Regions from separate parts of the Paenarthrobacter sp. NPDC058040 genome, predicted to be linked through region 3. Evidence: riboswitches for the same ligand, from Rfam matches in the RefSeq annotation. Region 3 holds a riboswitch; each other region holds the start of a gene.
The links. A riboswitch is a leader RNA that binds a small molecule or an ion and turns the genes downstream of it on or off. The one in region 3 is predicted to bind glycine.

Region 1 (4,767 bases), on a different contig from region 3:
TGTTCAGTGCCCGCAGCATCGGCAGGGCAATGGTGTGGTCGCCGCCGATCGAGATGAGCCGCTTCTCTTCGCTGATGAGCGGCAGGGCCTGCTCCTCGATCTCGCGGACAGCCCGGGTGATGTCATAGGGAGTGCAGGCGATGTCCCCGGCGTCCACCACCTGGGCTTCGTACACCGGCTCGACGTCGAGCTCCGGGTGGTAGCCCGGACGGAGCAGCCGGGAGGCCTCGCGGACTGCGGCAGGACCGAAACGGGCGCCGGGCCGGAAGGAGGTTCCGCCGTCGAACGGCACACCCACAATGGCGATGTCGTAGTCGGGGACGCGGTCGATTTGGGGGAGTCGGGCGAAGGTGCCGAGGCCTGCGTAGCGGGGAACCTTGGTTGCGTCCACGGGGCCGATGGGCTGGTGCGTTGTCATGGCTTGATCCTTCGAGTAGCTGGGGCGCTCGCCGTTGAGCGGGAAGTGCATATCTCAATTCTTGGTGACGCGCATCACGGCGGATAGCGGTACATTGACTACAAATGGTCGAGGCGTTTAGACAAACGTCTAACCGTCCCGAAAACAAGCACCCAGGAGTCCTCATCCATGGCCATCACCGTCGCCGAACTCGTGGCCGAGCCGCAGCTCGGACTCAGCCTGCTGGCAGGTTCCAGCGGAGCCGGCAACCGCATCACCTGGGCCCACACTTCAGACCTGCCCAGGCTGTGGGAGTGGGTCACCGGCGGCGAGCTCATGATGACCAACGGGCTCTCCATCCCCGCCGACGCGGACGGGCAAGTGGCGCTCGCCGAAGCCTTGGTGGATTCGGGCGCCAGTGCGTTGGCCATCGGCGAGAAGATGCATGCGCCGGAGCTGCAACCGGAATTCCTGCGGGCCTGCGACCGGCTCGCCCTGCCGCTGATCAACATCCCGTACCCGCTGCCGTTCATCGCGATTGCGCGGTCCGTGGCGGAGTCGTCGCTGCTTGAAGAGTCCCGGCGCTTGCGGCAAACGGCCCGCGTGTACGACCTCCTCCGCACGGCCGGAGCGTCGGAGGACCATTGGCAAAGTTTGGTCCTGAGGTTGGCCACGGAGCTGGATTCGGAGCTGTTCGTGGTGGACCGCCGTTGCCTCCATCCGTGGCACCCCGAGGGGCAGCCGCTTCCGGAGTTCCTTGTGGAGGAATGGTCGCCGCACCCGGGCCAGGTCTCGGTTGCGGGCAAGAACTTCCAGTGGCACCGGATCCGAGGCAGGCACGTCCTGACCATGGACATTCCCACCCACGCGAACGCGCTCCTGGTGGTGCTGCCTGGCAGCGAACCGCACCCTGACGCCGTCGTGCTTTTGCATGCCGCAACCGTGCTGGGACTGCAGTTGGCGCGCATCGTCCTCTCGCTCGAGGGCCGGCACCGGCTCGCCGGGGAGTTCCTCCTGCAGGCGCTCGACGGGCGCCTGGGGACGGCGGAGATGGAACGGCGGCTGGAGGCTTTCGAGGTTCCTCCCCAGGGTTTTGTGGTCGCCTCGATGTCGGCGGACGACGGCGATCGGCTGGCCAACGTGCACATCGAACTCTGGCGGCACGGGACTTCGGCGGCCTCCTTGAGGCGGAACGACCGGCTGCACGTGGTGGTCGCGGCTGACGTGGCTGACGAGCTGCTGGTCCACTGCGCGGGGTTGGGAACCACCATCGGCGTGAGTTCCGCGTCCGCGGTAGGTGGCCTTCAGCAAGCCCAGCAGGAGTCGTTGTGGGCGCTGGGATCGGCGAAAGCGAACAAGCTTGGATTGGCCCGGTACGCGGAGGGGCCCAGCTGGTTGGGACTGACCGGATTCGAGGAGGGAACTGCGTTGGTCCAGCGCCTTCTCGGGCCCATTTTCGAGTATGAGCAGCGGCAGGACGGCGATCTCATGGTCACGCTGAAGACCTATCTGGACTCGCAGCGGTCATGGCAAAAAACGGCCTCCACGCTCTTCACGCACCGGCAAACCATCATCTACCGGATCCGGAAAATCGGCGAGCTGACGGGGCTGGACATGGGAGAGACGTCAACGCTGGCGCAGCTTTGGTTGGCGTTGCAGATTCACGAAGCGATGCACGGCTAGGCCCCGCGGGAAACACCCGCCTTGCGCTTTTTCGGAATGACCCGCTATGGTGTGAAGCGTGTCACTGAGGTGGCGCAAACGCTTTTGATCTGCGGCGGGAGAGCCCTGCCGGTACATCCAGTCAGGCGCCGTAGGAGCAAATCCTCCCCAGGAATCTCTCAGGCCCATGTACCGCCGCGGTTAGGCAACTCTGGAAAGCAGTCCGGGCAACCGGGCTCACCGACGGTGCAAGTGGACAACCAAGTCCACGGAATCTCTCAGGTCCAATACAGAGCGGGGAGGAACCCATATTCACCGTGGCGCTCAACGGGCGCCTGAATCCTGGAGTTCCTCTTGACTGTTCAATCCTCCCCAACCGCTTTCGCGGACCGGCATATCGGCGCCCGCCGCCAGGCCGATGTTGAGACCATGCTCAAGGCCATCGGCTATGACTCTGTCGACGGTCTGGTGGACGTGGCTGTTCCCGATTCCATCCGCCAGGCTTCGCCCCTCACGCTGCAGAAGGCGCTGAGCGAGGTCCAGGTGCTGGCCGAGCTGCGCAAGCTGGCCGCGAAGAACAAGACCGCCGTTCAGATGATCGGCCAGGGCTACTACGACACCGTGACCCCGCCGGTGATCCGCCGCAACATCCTCGAAGCCCCCGCCTGGTACACCGCTTACACCCCGTACCAGCCCGAGATTTCGCAGGGCCGGCTCGAAGCGCTGCTCAACTTCCAGACCATGGTCCAGGACCTCACCGGGCTTCCGATCGCCAACGCTTCCCTGCTGGACGAAGCCACTGCCGTGGCCGAGGCCGTGTTGCTCATGCGCCGGGCTAACAAAGCTGTGAAGGACGGCAAGACCGTCCTGGACGCCGACCTCCTCCCGCAGACCATCGCCATCGTCAAGGGCCGCGCCGAGGCGCTCGGCTTCGAGGTTCTGGTTGCGGACCTCTCGGCAGGCTTGCCCGACGGCGACATCAACGGCATCGTCCTGCAGCAGCCGGGCGTTTCCGGCCGGGTCTTCAACCACGCCCCCGTGATCGCTGAGGCGAAGGAACGCGGTGCCCTGGTCACGGTCGCTGCCGATTTGCTGGCGCTCACCCTCATCACGCCCCCGGGCGAACAGGGCGCGGACATCGCCGTCGGAACCGCGCAGCGCTTCGGTGTGCCGCTGTTCTTTGGCGGCCCGCACGCTGCCTACATGGCTGTCCGGAACGGCATGGAGCGCACGCTTCCGGGCCGCATCGTGGGCGTGTCCAAGGACAACGCCGGCGTGCCCGCGTACCGCTTGGCGCTCCAGACCCGTGAGCAGCACATCCGCCGCGAGAAGGCCACGTCCAACATCTGCACGGCCCAGGCTTTGCTCGCGATCGTCGCGTCGATGTACGCGGTCTACCACGGCCCCGACGGACTGAAGGCGATCGCGGAGACCGTCCACGGCCACGCCCGTGTCCTGGCCACGACCCTGCAGAAGGCCGGCCGCGAACTCGTGTCCGACTCCTTCTTCGATACCCTCACGGTCCGCGTGCCCGGCAAGGCTTCGAAGGTGATCGGTGCCGCCGAGGCACGCGGCATCAACCTCCGCCACATCGATGAGGACACCGTGGGCGTCTCGGTTGATGAAACCACGACGCCGGAGGTCCTCTCCGCGGTCGCCGTCGCCTTTGGCGCCGGTCCGGTAGGGGACGCTGCAGGGTTCGAGCTGCCTTCTGACGTGGTCCGTACCTCCGATTTCCTGCAGCACCCCGTGTTCAACACGCACCGTTCCGAGACGCAGCTGTTGCGCTATATCCGCAAGCTGTCCGACCGGGACCTCGCGCTGGACCGGACCATGATCCCGTTGGGTTCGTGCACCATGAAGCTCAACGCTACGGCTGAGATGGAAGCCATTTCCTGGCCGGAGTTCGCTTCGATCCACCCGTTCGCTCCGGACCACCAAACCGAGGGTTGGCGCGAGCTGATTACCGGTTTGGAAGCCGACCTGACGGAGATCACCGGCTACGACCAGGTCTCCATCCAGCCGAACGCCGGTTCACAAGGTGAGCTTGCAGGCCTGCTCGCGATCCGCGGCTACCACCTGTCCCGTGGCGATGAGCAGCGCAACGTCTGCTTGATTCCGGCTTCTGCCCACGGTACGAACGCTGCTTCGGCTGTGCTGGCTGGCATGAAGGTTGTTGTGGTGGCCACTGCCTCTGATGGCACCATCGATCACTCCGACCTCACGGCGAAGATCGAAGCCAACCGCGATGTGCTGTCCTGCATCATGATCACGTACCCCTCCACTCACGGCGTCTACGATGCCGACGTTGTTGAGGTGTGCGATGCCGTGCACGAGGCCGGCGGCCAGGTGTACGTTGACGGTGCCAACCTCAACGCACTCGTTGGCTTGGCACAGCCTGGCAAGTTCGGCGGGGACGTGTCCCACCTGAACCTGCACAAGACCTTCTGCATCCCCCACGGTGGCGGTGGACCCGGTGTTGGCCCGGTCGCTGCGAAGGCGCACCTGGCTCCGTTCATGCCGGGCGATGCGAACAACGCTTCTTCATCCTCGGAGGGTGGTGTGGCCATCTCGGCTTCGCGCTTCGGCTCGGCCGGCGTGCTGCCGATTTCCTGGGCCTATGTGAAGCTCATGGGCGGCGAAGGACTGACCGAGGCCACCAAGTCGGCGCTCCTGGCCGCGAACTACGTGGCTTCCCGCTTGGATGA
Region 2 (4,767 bases), on a different contig from region 3:
GCCGCGCAGGTTGATGCCCTTGGCCTCCGCTGCAGCCACGAGCTCCGCGGCACGGCCTGGCACGCGAACGGTGACGGTGTCGAAGAAGGAACCGTGGAGGACCTCGACGTCGGCGGCCTTCAGCGAGGCGGCGAGGGTACGGGCGTGGTTGTGGGCAGTCTCGGCGATGGCCTTCAAGCCCTCGGGGCCGTGGTACACCGCGTACATCGAAGCGACGATCGCCAGGAGTGCCTGTGCCGTGCAGATGTTGGAGGTGGCCTTCTCGCGGCGGATGTGCTGCTCACGGGTCTGCAGCGCCAAGCGGTAGGCGGGGACACCGGCGTCGTCCTTGGAAACGCCAACCAAACGGCCCGGCATGGAACGCTCGAGACCCTTCTGGACGGCCATGTACGCGGCGTGCGGACCGCCGAAGAACAGCGGCACACCCAGGCGCTGGGCAGAACCGACGGCGATATCAGCGCCCTGCTCGCCCGGAGGAGTGATGAGCGTGAGCGAGAGGAGGTCGGCTGCGACGGTGACCAGGGCACCCCGCTCTTTCGCCGCAGCGATCACGGCGGAGTGGTCGAAGACGCGGCCGGAAACACCGGGCTGCTGAAGGACGACGCCGTTGATGGCGCCTTCCGGAAGACCGTTGGCGAGATCCGCCACCTCGACTTCAAAGCCAAGAGCCTCGGCGCGGCCCTTCACGATGGCGATGGTCTGCGGCAGGCAATCGGCGTCGAGGACGGTTTTGCCGTCCTGGGCGGCCTTGTTCTTGTTGGCGCGGCGCATCATCAGCACGGCCTCAGCTACGGCAGTTGCTTCGTCCAGCAGGGAAGCATTGGCGATGGGCAGGCCAACGAGGTCCTGGACCATGGTCTGGAAGTTCAGGAGTGCCTCGAGGCGGCCCTGGGAGATTTCCGGCTGGTACGGCGTGTAAGCGGTGTACCAGGCCGGCGATTCAAGGATGTTGCGGCGGATCACCGGGGGCGTGATGGTGTCGAAGTAGCCCTGGCCGATCATCTGGACGGCCGTCTTGTTCTTCGCTGCAAGCTTGCGGAGCTCTGCAAGGACCTCAACTTCGCTCAGCGCGTTCTGCAGGGTCAGGGCAACGTCCTGGCGGATGTCGTTGGGAACCGCGGTGTCCACGAGGGAATCCACGGAGTCGTATCCAACCGACTTGAGCATGGTGTCAATGTCGGCCTGGCGGCGGGCACCGATATGCCGGTCGACGAAGGTGGTGGAGGCTGAACTAACCGTCACGAAGGAACTCCATTACTTGGGCGGCGCTTGGGTACGCCACAGTGGCTCGGGTTCCTCCCCGCTCTGTATTGGACCTGAGAGTTTCCGCGTGTTGCCTGCACAACGCCGCTTGCACCGTCGGTGAGCATAACAACCGTGGCACCGGTTGCCTGCTGCTTTCCAGAGTTGCCTAACCGCGGCGGTGCATGGGCCTGAGAGATTCCTGGGGAGGATTTGCTCCTACGGCGCCTGCATCTCGTACTGCAGGACTCTCCCGCCGCAGATCATAGGCTTTATGCAATTGTTCGCGGCCCGCCGGAAAGGCGCACCACAGTTGTTAATTGTCCTATGACCGCCGCGCGGCGGCAAATGGAAGGCCGCGCTACTTCCGCAAGCGATCCAGGACCGTCAGGAGGACCTCGACGTCGGCCTCCCGCCCTGCAGTGCCAGCCTCCTGCCCGCCTTCAAACATCGCGTTGAAATAGAGGCCATCGCCCATATAGCTGACAGCCTTGGCAACCTCAGGCCCAACATCCCCGGCCAGCACGTCCAGCCACCGTTGCTGGATCGCGGCGAACCGACGGCGGGTTTCTTCGTGGGCCACCTCGGCCAGACGGGTTGCTGCGACGAAGGCCCGGTCCATGGGCGTGTCCGCCCAGAGGGATGACCGGATGAAGTAGGCAGCCGCACCATCCGGGGCCGCTTTCATCTGCTCGGTGTCCTGCTTCGCCAACTCGTCCAGGCGTTCCAGCACCGCGCTGATCAACGACTCCTTGTTGGGGAAGTGGTAGAGCAGGCCGCCTTTTGACACTCCCGCACGCTTGGCGACGGCGTCCAGCGTGGCAGCACGCTCCCCCACTTCGATCAGGAGTGCTTCAAAGGCATCCAGGACAGCATCCCGGGCAACTGGTTTTCGCGGCATGGATCCATCATTCCCTAAAGCTGGGTCGGGTTGTATTTGAAACTATACCGTCTGGACGGTACAGTAAAAAACATGTTCTCGCCGTCCTCAACCCACGCTCCCCGTTCCTCCGTGCGCCCGGTCCCGGGCAAGACTGCACCGTGGCGCGACTGGACGGCCCTGGCACTGCTGATGTTCCCGGTGCTGCTGGTGGCCGTCGACAACACCGCGCTCACCTTTGCCCTGCCGGAAATCGCCCGTTCACTGGACGTCGGAGGCATCCAACTCCTGTGGATCGTGGACGCCTATCCGCTGGTCCTGGCGGCGTTGCTGGTTTCCATGGGCAACTTCGGCGACAGGATCGGACGACGGCGGCTGCTCCTGATCGGCAGCACGGGTTTCGCGGCGGTGTCGGCTGCTACAGCGTTCGCGCCGTCGGCGGAATGGTTGATTGCCGGACGCGCCGCACTTGGTGTCTTCGGCGCCATGCTGATGCCCTCCACGCTGTCCCTGATCCGGAACATCTTTACCGACCCGAACCGTCGCCGGCTCGCAATCGCCGTCTGGGCTGCCGGGTTCTCCGGTGGCGCCGCCCTGGGCCCGATCTTCGGTGGCTGGCTGGTGGAGCACTTCTGGTGGGGTGCCGTGTTCCTCGTGGCGACGTTCCTGCTGCTGCCCCTGCTTGCCTTTGGGCGGGTACTCATTCCCGAATCCAAGGATGCCAACCCGGGCCGCGTGGATGTCCCGAGCATTGCCCTGTCCGTTCTGACCATGGCCCCCTTTGTGTACGGGATCAAGGAATTCGCCGTGCACGGCTTTGGCCCTTCGGCGGCGGCGTTCATGACCTTCGGCCTGCTCATGGGTGTGTTCTTTGTGCGTCGGCAGCAACAGCTTTCAGGTCCGATGCTGGACGTCCGATTGTTCAGCAACAAAGTGTTCAGCACGGCGATCGTGGCAAACGTGTTGTCCCTGTTCTCCATGACCGGGTTCATCTACTTCTTCGCCCAGCACCTGCAGTTGGTGGAAGGGCAGTCCCCCATGGAGGCCGGGATCGCGATGATTCCCGCGCTCCTGGCAACAGTGGTGGCCGGCCTCTTGGTGGTGCCACTGGTCAAGCGCATCCGCCCGGGCTACGTGGTTGCCGGCGGACTCTCGCTCAGCGCCGTTGGTTACTTCGTGGCCATGGCGGGCGACCATGGAACCGGACCCGTGTTCCTGTTGTCCGCATTGACCGTCCTGGCCGTGGGGGTAGGAGCGGCGGAGACCATCTCCAACGACCTCATCCTGGCTTCCGTTCCGGCCGACAAGTCCGGAGCCGCCTCGGCGATCTCCGAGACCGGTTACGAACTCGGTTCCTTGCTGGGGACAGCTGTGCTCGGCTCCATCCTCACGGCCTCGTACCAGCAAAACCTCGTGATTCCGGACGGTGTGTCCGCCGAGGCTGCGGGCAAGTCAGGGGAAACGCTGGCTGGAGCCGTAGATGCGGCTGCAGCCCTCCCGGCCCCACTGTCGGAGGCGTTGACCCAGGCCGCACGGGTTGCCTTCGAATCGGGCGTCCACATCACCGCGGCGATTGGGCTGGTACTGATGGCCGGAGCGGCAGTGCTTGCCGCCGTCGTACTTCGAGGCGTTCCCAAGGCGCAGTAGCCGTAACGCAGGAAGCCCGGGCCACTCACGCGGCCCGGGCTTCCTCCTGTTTAGACGGCCTGGTTGAGCGTGGAACCGAGGCCCAACGTGCGGGTGATTCCGCCAGTGGTGGCAGTGGCCAACGCGGAAAGATAGTCGTTCCGGCGCCGGGCGGTGATGCGCGATTCGGGTTCGAAGGCCCTGTCCGGGTTGTCTGCATAGTGGGTGGCCAGGCCATCGCGCATGAGGCGGATGCCTTCGGCGCGCTGCTGGGATACCGCAGCGTGCGTGGAACCCAACTCCTCGGCGAGTTCCTTCACGGAGCGGCCCGCCAAATAGATTTCCTGGATGACGAAGCGCATCTTCTCCGGCAAAGCGTCGACGGCGGCACGCAGGTATTTGATGCGTTCATCGGCCAGCACGGAGTTTTCCGGAGACGGCGTGACTGACGCCACCGTGTCCACGACCACCTCGTCCAGTGACGTCAACGTCCTTGCGGCGTCGGCCATGGCGGCCTCGACGTGGCTTCGCTCGACACCGAGCGCCGATGCCATTTCGGCGATGCTGGGGTTCCTGCCCAGGGCACCCGTGAGGGTCTCCTGGATGGCCATTGTTTCCTTCATGCGCTTGCGGGCGGAGCGCGTGGCCCAGTCCCCGGCACGCATCTCGTCCGCGAACGCACCGATGATGCGACGGCGGGCAAATGCGCCAAAGGGGACGCCAAGATCCGGGTCAAAGGAATCAGCTGAAGTAATGAGCGCCAGGGAACCCACGGAAGCAAAATCATCGCGCGACAAATGAGATGCGCGCGCGCAAAGGTCAGAGACCAAGTAACCAACGAGCGGAAGGTGCTGCAACACCAACTCGTTGCGCTGTTCGCGATTCAAATTTAAGTCCCCCCATGAGACCGGATTATTGAGTTGCCATAACCTTTGACCGCAAATTCCGGACGGCGCCTAGAGACCAATCACAGCGACGATTTGGGACTTCGTTTCAGGTACGTGTTCAGTGAACATACC
Region 3 (4,767 bases):
CCATGAGCGTGTCCGGCTGGGTGGTCAAAGCCCACAGGATGAAGGCAAAGAAGGCGAAGACAACCCACACCATCACCACGCCACCGGGCATCTTGAACGCCGAGGCCTCGTGAAGCTGCGGCCGGCGCTTCCGGAACGCGAGGTAGCTGGCCAGGATGATCGACCAAACAAAGACGAAGCAGACGGCGGACACGGTGGTCACCATGTCGAACGCCTTGCCGACGTCCTGCCCGGCGTACATGAGGACGACGCCGGACAGCAACAGGACGCAGGAGAGGAACAGGGCGTTGCGGGGTACTTTGCGTCCGGACAGTGCGCTGAAGACCGCGGGCGCGTCGCCTTCCTGGGCCAGGCCATAGACCATCCGGGACGTGGAGTAGATGCCGGAGTTGGCCGAGGACATCGCTGAGCTCAGCACCACCAGGTTGACGATGGTGGCGGCGGCGCCGAGGCCTGCCAGGGAGAACATGGCGATAAACGGGCTGTGTCCGGCAGCGAACTGGGTCCACGGCGTGACGGACATGAGGATGATGAGGGCGCCCACGTAGAAGAGGAGCACGCGGATGGGGATGGAATTGATGGCCTTGGGCAGGTTCTTTTCCGGATCCTTGGCTTCGGCTGCCGTGGTTCCAACCAATTCGATGCCCACAAATGCGAAGACCGCGATCTGGAAACCGGCCACGAAGCCCATGAATTCGTTGGGGAAGAAGCCTCCGTGGGACCAAAGGTTGGTGAAGCCGGCCGGTCCGGCGTCCGACTGGAAGCCGCCGAGGATCATGAACAGGCCAACGATGATGAGTGCTGCGATGGCGACGATCTTGATGAGGGCGAACCAGAACTCGGTCTCGCCGAAGGCCTTCACCGTGGCCAGGTTGAGGAGCAGGAGGATGCCGATGGTGATGAGTCCGGGGATCCACAGTGGCAGGCCGGGCCAGAGTTCCTTGGAGTAGCCCGCGATCGCGATCACGTCCGCGATGCCGGTGATGACCCAGCAGAACCAATAGGTCCAGCCGGTGAAGAAGCCCGCCCAGGGACCCAGGAGGTCGGCGGCGAAGTCGCTGAAGGATTTGTAGTTCAGGTTGCTCAGGAGCAGTTCGCCCATGGCGCGCATGACGAAGAACAGCATGAAGCCGATGATCATGTAAACGAAGATCACCGAGGGGCCGGCAGCGGAGATGGTCTTGCCCGAGCCCATGAAGAGACCGGTTCCAATGGCGCCGCCGATGGCGATCAACTGGATGTGGCGGTTGCTGAGTTGCCGTTCCAGGTGGGGCTCTTGCTTGTTGCCGGCATCTGTTGGTGGGCGCTGAATCGTCATGAGGAACTCCATTGTTCAGGCGGCACACGTGGTGTGCCACGATGATTCGGGTTCCTCCCCGCTCTGTCATTGACCTGAGAGTTTCCGCGTTCCTGCGCACAGGACCGCTTGCACCTTCGGTGAGCCCGGGAATCCCGGACTGCTTTCCAGAGTTGCCTCGCCGTGGCGGTACAGGGTGCCTGAGAGATTCCTGGGGAGGGTTTGCTCCTACGGCGCCTGACGGGATGTACCGGCAGGACTCTCCCGCCACGGATCACAAGCGCGCATCACCTGGCCGGTGATGCAGCTCACACAGTAGCGAAGCCCGGAGCGGTACGCAAGCGTCCCAGCTCACGCCGGGTTCGAGCGGCTGTTCAGAGTCCCAGGATGCTGCGGGCGATTTCGTCCGCATCGCGCAGGGTCCGTTGCCCGCTCCTGTACGCCCGGCCTTTGGTGGGCCGGGCCTCGGCTGCGATGGCGGTTCCCCACTGCGTTGCGGACAATTGCAGGCCCAAAACATACAGCCCGTTGGTTACGGAACCGTTGGCCGCCACCGGCCGGTATGGATGCGGCTCAACGTCCAGGCCAGTGGTCTGTACCGGAGTTCCTTCAACGCTCATCATGATCTTGGTGCGAACCAGGCCGTCCGCCAGCAGCTGTTCAAGAAGCGGCGAGATGTTCATGCCAACGCGGTTCGCGGGCGACATCGCCTCGATCAACGTGCGGGCCTGAGCCGGTGCGTCCCGCACCCACGGCGAGAAAGCGCGGAAGACTTTGGCGTTACGGTCCACGCTGAACTTCGGGTCGGGTCCCACGAAACTCACGACGCCGGCACGCGCCAAGGCGGCCAGCTGTTCCGACCGCAGGGCCGGGGGTCCGCTGGCAAGCCCCTCAACGAAGGACTCGAACCAACCGCGGAGCTCAGCCACCCAGGATTCGTCCGTGATGCCGCCGTCGGCCACCACGGTCTTGAGAATCGCTCGGCCCGTGTGCAGCGCACCAATGGCCATCTTCACGGGGTCAGATTCACCCAGGGCGGAACGCCGGGCGTCATCGTCTAGATAGTCGGTGATGGCTTTGTCCAAGTCCCGGCGCGAGGCAAAGGTCCGCCCGGCCAAAGGCGCGGCAAGTCCCCGCAGGTTGAGCCGCCGAGAGGCCACGACGTGCTTTTCCACGAGCGCACCCACTGCGCTTTCCCAATTGCCCGTGGCGTGGGCGTGGGGTTGCAATGCGTCTTCAAGGTCGGCAAGGAACTGCGCGGCGTCCCTGATGGCTGCCGGCTGTGACTTTGCCAGCGTCGCGTAGTACGCCCACAACGCGTCCCGGTGCAGGAGGGGCCAAAGGTCGTGGTCGAAACCGGGCTGGATTCCGGCTGCCTTGAAACGGTCCATGGCTGCCTCGGTCAGGTACCGGAGCGTGATGCTGGTGGCGTAGTAGCCGGACAGCCCGGCCTTGGCGCGGTACGGGGTGCCCCTCCGTGAAGCGGCGATGATCTTAGGTTCGCGTCCGGATGGGCGGTACTCGAGCATGCCCGCCCCGGGCGCAACTGCGTCAACAAATTTGCCGCCACGGCCCTCAGTCAGCTGGCCCATGACATCGAAGAAGTTCAAACCCATGCCACGGACCAGTACTGGCTCGTTGTCCGGTACCCGGGTCCAGTCCACATCGGCCGGAGGAGCGGGCGGGAAATAGAGCAGCCCCTGTTCCCCTGCGGCAGTCTGGAACGAGCGCTGCTCCGGATTCAGGCGGGATTCGATGTGCCCCAGCGCGAGGACCACGGAACCGACGGTGAGTGAACCGCCGTCGGCCAGTTCGACGTCGAACGTTCCTCCCCCAACCGGCCGCGCCGCCACGGCGGACGTCTCATGGAAGGTGACCTCGACGCCGTCGGGCAGTCGCTGGAGCAACTCAGCGAGGGTCTGCCGCAAATAGCGCCCATAGATGGCGCGGCTGGGGAAGTTGTCCGACTCGAGACTGGCTAACTCCGCCTTTTCGGCCCGGTTCAATCCCTGGCCATCACGACGCCGTGTGACGCGCCATTGGTCGAACGACGTCCCGGCCAGAGGGGGCGCGAGCTCGGGGTCCTCTGGGATGAGCGTCGGGTAGAACGACTGGGTATTCATCAGGTAAAGCCGCGACTGTTCGGGCTGCCACACATGGCCCGAACCTGCAGGATACGGATCAATGACGTGGATGTGGAGCTTCGCGGTTGTGGTCACAATCGCCTCATCCGTGGCTCCGGCCCAGTTCGCGAGCAGCCGCTCAAGCACACTGGTGCCCCGGGGACCCGCCCCGACCAGGGCAACACGGAAGATTTGCGATTTAGCCACGCTCAAGCCTAACGTCCGCGTGACTTGCTTCCCTTTGAAAAGTGTTGCTTGGATGGGGCGATGACCACCACAGAAGCTGATCAGACGCCCCTCCCCGAAGACCGCCCCCTTTCCGGACCCCGCCACGCCGCCGACGCAGCAGCCGAGCCGACGGATGAGAACGTCTGGCTGGAGGATATCCATGGCGAAGAGCAGCTGGCCTGGGTCCGCGAGCAAAACGCCCGTACCGAGGACCTGCTGGAAGACGCCGACTACGCCGCGGTCGAGGCCGGGATCCTCGAAGTGCTGGACTCCACCGACCGGATCGCCATGGTGAACAAGCGGGGCGATTTCTACTACAACTTCTGGAAGGACCGGGAACACCCCAAGGGTCTGTGGCGCCGCACCACGTGGGAAAGCTACCTGACCGACTCACCGGAGTGGGATGTCCTGTTGGACATCGATGCCCTTGCTGCCGCGGAGGGCACGGAATGGGTCTTCCACGGCGCCGGTTTCCTCCGGCCTTCGGACGGGGCCGACTACCGGCTGGCCATGGTCTCCCTCTCTCCCGACGGCGGCGACGCCAACCGGTACCGCGAGTTCGACGTCGAGACGCGCACCTTCGTGGATCCGGCGGCCGGCGGCTTCGACGTGCCAACCGCCAAGGGCAACGTCAGCTGGCTCGATGCCGATACCTTGCTTGTTTCCTCCACCGCCGATGGCCTGCCGGCAACGTCGTCGTCCTACGCCAGGACCGCCGTGAAACTCCGCCGCGGGCAGTCCCTTGCCTCGGCGGAACAGATCTTCGAGATCCCGGAAGACCATATGCTGGCCATGGTGGCCCACGACTCCACTCCGGGCTACGAGCGGACCTTCGCCGTGGACTACATCGATTTCTACAACAGGAGCACCTGGCTGCTCCGTGGCGGTGCCTGGGTGTCCATCGATGTGCCCACCGACGTGAACATCAGCGCACACAGGGAATGGCTGATGTTCCGCCCGCAGAAAGACTGGCCCTTGGCAGATACCGTCTATCCCGCAGGGTCGCTCCTGGCCGCCGATTTGGAGGCGTGGCTTGGCGGATCACGCGACGTGGTGGTCCTGTTCACCCCGGACCAGCACACGTCCCTGCAGTCCTGGAGCTGGACCCGCGACTACCTT

Region 1: another riboswitch for glycine. It lies ahead of gcvP (aminomethyl-transferring glycine dehydrogenase); the one in region 3 lies ahead of cycA (D-serine/D-alanine/glycine transporter).
Region 2: another riboswitch for glycine. It lies ahead of gcvP (aminomethyl-transferring glycine dehydrogenase); the one in region 3 lies ahead of cycA (D-serine/D-alanine/glycine transporter).

Annotation. Positions count from the first base shown of each region.
Region 1 is NZ_JBHVRN010000004.1:52,755-57,521, forward strand. Features, by position in the region: gene speB (agmatinase) at 1-418, opposite strand, end outside; gene ACFVSJ_RS06485 (PucR family transcriptional regulator) at 587-2,080, shown strand; glycine riboswitch at 2,166-2,264, shown strand; gene gcvP (aminomethyl-transferring glycine dehydrogenase) at 2,414-4,767, shown strand, end outside.
Region 2 is NZ_JBHVRN010000011.1:139,297-144,063, forward strand. Features, by position in the region: gene gcvP (aminomethyl-transferring glycine dehydrogenase) at 1-1,242, opposite strand, end outside; glycine riboswitch at 1,412-1,508, opposite strand; gene ACFVSJ_RS16635 (TetR/AcrR family transcriptional regulator) at 1,604-2,143, opposite strand; gene ACFVSJ_RS16640 (MFS transporter) at 2,216-3,769, shown strand; gene ACFVSJ_RS16645 (sigma-70 family RNA polymerase sigma factor) at 3,820-4,635, opposite strand.
Region 3 is NZ_JBHVRN010000012.1:145,649-150,415, reverse strand. Features, by position in the region: gene cycA (D-serine/D-alanine/glycine transporter) at 1-1,318, opposite strand, end outside; glycine riboswitch at 1,475-1,574, opposite strand; gene ACFVSJ_RS17695 (FAD/NAD(P)-binding protein) at 1,672-3,627, opposite strand; gene ACFVSJ_RS17690 (prolyl oligopeptidase family protein) at 3,688-4,767, shown strand, end outside.